DNA from 2 places in the Citrobacter sp. Marseille-Q6884 genome. Region 2 is predicted to be linked to the other one. Evidence: predicted binding sites of a transcription regulator. Region 2 holds the regulator's gene; the other holds the start of a gene.
What was found. The regulator CRP, encoded in region 2, controls carbon source genes, mostly activating them, when cyclic AMP is high. The targets are predictions, from matches to a motif close to ATGTGANNNNNNTCACAT.
Positions count from the first base shown of each region.

Region 1: a site for CRP is predicted at 1,518-1,535, ahead of epd (erythrose-4-phosphate dehydrogenase). Genes of this name have one in related genera too.

Region 1 covers NZ_CAMDRE010000001.1:348,302-350,506, forward strand. Annotated here, with positions in the region: gene pgk (phosphoglycerate kinase) at 1-256, opposite strand, end outside; gene epd (erythrose-4-phosphate dehydrogenase) at 296-1,324, opposite strand; gene N7268_RS01555 (Ig-like domain-containing protein) at 1,668-2,205, opposite strand, start outside.
Region 2 covers NZ_CAMDRE010000001.1:776,039-778,243, reverse strand. Annotated here, with positions in the region: gene N7268_RS03805 (YccS/YhfK family putative transporter) at 1-1,049, opposite strand, end outside; gene crp (cAMP-activated global transcriptional regulator CRP) at 1,101-1,733, opposite strand; gene N7268_RS03795 (OsmC family protein) at 2,042-2,205, shown strand, end outside.

The sequences.
Region 1 (2,205 bases), 430 kb from region 2:
ACAGTTTGTCTTTCAGGTAGTTAACAACCGGCAGCAGAGAGAATTCTTCGTTGTACTCGCCTTCGGTAGGACGACCCAGGTGGGAAGTTACCATCACTTTAGCACCCTGTTTCAGGGCCAGTTCGATGGTCGGCAGGGAAGCACGGATACGCGCATCGCTGGTTACTTTCCCTTCTTTAACTGGTACGTTCAGGTCCGCACGGATAAAAACGCGTTTACCAGCCAGATCCAGATCGGTCATCTTAATTACAGACATGGTGAATCCTCTCGTTGATTCATAAAGTTTTGTCGACGCTCAAGCGTCGAGCCTGAAACCAATAGCAGCCATCGCTAACGTCGTGTCGAGCATACGGTTAGCAAAGCCCCATTCATTATCGCACCAGACCAATGTTTTGATCAGGTGAGCACCACTCACCCGCGTTTGCGTACCATCAACGATGGCGCTGTGCGGGTCGTGATTAAAATCTACAGAGACCAACGGTAATTCCGTATAGTCAACTATACCATGAAATGCACCTTGTGCTGCTTTTTGCAGCAACTGGTTGACTTCAATGGCTTTTACCGGTTTTTTCACCGTCACGCTTAAGTCGATCGCCGTCACATTTATGGTCGGAACACGCACCGCAATCGCTTCGAATCGATCGTTGAATTGCGGGAAAATACGCGTGATGCCCGCCGCCAGTTTAGTATCTACTGGAATAATAGACTGGCTGGCCGCTCGCGTACGACGCAGGTCTGGATGATAAGCATCAATTACCTGCTGATCGTGCATCGCTGAGTGGATCGTCGTGACGGTGCCAGATTCAATGCCGTAAGCATCATCCAGCAACTTAATGACGGGAATTATACAATTCGTGGTGCAGGAGGCGTTTGATACGATCCGGTGTTCAGCGCGCAGCTGATCCTGGTTCACGCCAAACACAACGGTTGCGTCGATATCGTGACTACCAGGATGTGAAAAGAGCACTTTTTTTGCACCGGCGGCAATATGCGCCTCACCGTGTTCACGGTTGCCATAAACTCCCGTGCAATCCAGCACAATATCGACACCCAGTTCACGCCATGGCAGCGCATCAAGGGTTCGCTCGTGCAGAATGCGAATCGCGTCGTCACCTACCATGAGCTGGTCGCGTTCCTGGCGAACATCCCATGCAAAACGTCCATGGCTGGTGTCATATTTCAACAAATGCGCCATGCCTTCAGCATCCGCCAGTTCATTGATTGCCACCACGGTGATTTCCGCCCGACGTCCGGATTCATACAACGCACGAACCACGTTACGTCCAATGCGACCGAAACCATTAATCGCTACGCGTACGGTCATAGGTCCCCTGCAAGGATTTCTCAGAAACGATGTGGCAGACAGAGTAATGCAGCAAACCGCTCAGGAAAACCTTACCTGTCGCAAACTGCGACTGATTGATTAATTGTCGAACATTTAATCGACTGAAACGCTTCAGCTAGAATAAGCGAAACGAGGAATAAAAGGAATGATTGTCCAGCAACAGAACACAGTTATCTGACTTACGTCACATTTTACTGTTTGATTGCTGTCAAAAAGTGATGAGGGTGACGAAAGGAATATTGGGGTGGAATTTACTCATACCCCTTGATTTCACATGGAAACCTCTCCCGCAGCAAGCACTGTCGCTGCGGGAGAGATAGCGTTAGTTCACCACCAGCGTCGTTGTGATGGTATAGCTCAACGCCCAGGAAGAGTGCCAGTCGCGACCATTGAAGGTAATCACACCACTATAGTTCCCCTTAGGTAAGGCGGCGTTACTCCCGTCTTCCGGCACATAGGTAATCTTCGGCGCATTACCCGGCGCCGTACACCCTGAGGCACTGTTAAATTCAAAGAAGGTACATTTGTTTGCTACCTGCCCTCTGAACGTTACCGTTTGGGGATTGCCCTTTTCATCAGTCAACTCAGCCGTCAATACTGAGTACGCCCCATAATTCGTCGACCATATTAATGACGTAGGGCCTGTGGTATTCCCGGTGACCACAAAACCCAGGTTGAGAAAGTTATAAATTGTTTCTCCTGTATACGCGTTCGACTGAGTAGAACTGGGAATATTCCACGTATCCTCAATTGACCCCATAAATATGGTCGAGCCATTAGAGAGACTGCTACCGTTAATGCTGGCAGTCACATTCGCATTTCCGAATTCGGAACCGGACAATTGTACCGCCGCTTCCCCT
Region 2 (2,205 bases):
AGCAACGGCAACCGGCGTTGTTTGTCAGCCATTAAGTCCCGGGCATACAGCGGGCGCTGGGTACGCAGTACGCGCGCAATCCGGCTAAAGTGCCAGTAGCAAAATTGCCCGACTGGGTTATCCGGGTGCTGCCTGGCGATTTTCTCCAGCGTACCGATCTGCTTCTCCATTGAGAAACGCGTCGGCAAGCGGTGATACAAAATGTCATCAGCCAGCACGCGAAGGCGAGCGGCGACGGTTCGCGCATTCCAGCGAATCACCTGTTCCGCATGGCTGCGCTCGACCAGTTTTTGTACCTCTTCCGGCTGGTGAAGACTGACTGAGATATGCTCCTGCAAATCCAGCGCTTCCTGAAAAGCCCGCAGCAGACGTTTGTATTCGTTGTTATGGTGCGCTGAAAGCATGTGCATTTGCTGATAGCACTGGGTAATGAGATCCACCGCTTTCTGTTGACGGACCAGCAACGGGGGCAGGGCTTTTTCAGGATCAATGTGCTGGGTCAGCAGACTGTATTTTGCTTCACAGTAATCGGCCAGTTCCCGGTACAGCAGGCTGAGGGATTCACGCAGCGGTTGCTCACGCCACAACCAAAACCAGAACCAATTGAACAGGCCGTACCACAATGTACCCAGCGCATAGATGAGCAAGGGCTCCCAGACGGGCATGTTTCCTGCCAGACTCAGCGTGAAAATCGCGGCAATCAGCGAGGCCGGCAACAGTCGCGCATGCAGCGGACTTAATTCTGCGGTAACGCCGAGAATGAGCGTCAGGCCGGTAAGGATTAGCGGTAGCGGAATTTCCTGCGCCAGCAGCAATTGCATGACCAAACTGCAGCCAGCAAACAGCGATGCGCCAATAATCAGGCGTTTGAAAAAACGCTTATGCGGTGTATCAAGACCGGCAATGTTGCAACAGGCGGGGACGAGGGAAAAGAGGAGCCCCAGATGAAGCTGACCAATGATAAGACCGACAGCCACAGGTAAACACAGCACCAGTGTTTGTCGTAGTGCGTAGTTGATTTCGGGGTGATAGATCAGTCTTCGCCACATCGGTGTAAACAAAAATGGCGCATTACGTGGTAACGCGCCATTACGATGGGATTAACGCGTGCCGTAGACGACGATGGTCTTACCGTGCGCGGAGATCAGATTCTGATCTTCCAGCATCTTCAGGATGCGACCAACGGTTTCACGGGAACAACCTACAATCTGGCCAATTTCCTGACGGGTGATTTTGATCTGCATACCGTCCGGGTGGGTCATCGCATCAGGTTGTTTCGCCAGATTCAACAGCGTCTGAGCGATACGACCGGTAACGTCCAGGAAGGCAAGGTTGCCCACTTTTTCGGACGTGACTTGCAGACGACGAGCCATCTGAGATGACAGGCGCATCAGAATATCCGGGTTCACCTGGATTAATTGGCGAAATTTTTTGTATGAAATTTCAGCGACTTCACATGCGGTTTTAGCGCGAACCCAGGCACTACGTTCCTGGCCTTCTTCAAACAGGCCCAGTTCACCAATAAAATCGCCCTGATTCAGATAAGAGAGGATCATTTCCTTTCCTTCTTCATCTTTAATCAGTACTGCCACTGAGCCTTTAACGATGTAATACAACGTTTCCGCTTTTTCACCCTGGTGAATCAGCGTGCTCTTCGATGGGTACTTATGAATATGGCAATGAGACAAGAACCATTCGAGAGTCGGGTCTGTTTGCGGTTTGCCAAGCACCATGCGCGGTTATCCTCTGTTATAAGCTGTCTCCAGAGCCAGAAAACGACGCTGCCTCTGGGTTGCCAAAATGTGCTTCCCGCTACCTGGGAAGGGGGCTGCTAAAAAGAATGCTGCAGCCTGTAATGTGATGTCCTCTGCATACATGCAGTACGTCTATGTATTACTGTAGCATCCTGACTGTTTTAGCATAGCTTTCGCCGTGTGTCTCCTGGTGTCTCGCTTCAGCATGACGCAGGTCGCCTTCCGTTGCGAGAATTGTTATGTGCGCGTAATCTGTCAGGAAAATTGAAACATTGGAGTTACGAAATATGCAAGCGCGTGTAAAGTGGGTTGAGGGGTTAACCTTCCTCGGTGAGTCCGCCTCAGGCCACCAAATTTTGATGGACGGTAACTCCGGTGATAAAGCGCCGAGCCCGATGGAAATGGTATTAATGGCTGCGGGTGGGTGTAGCGCGATTGATGTAGTGTCGAT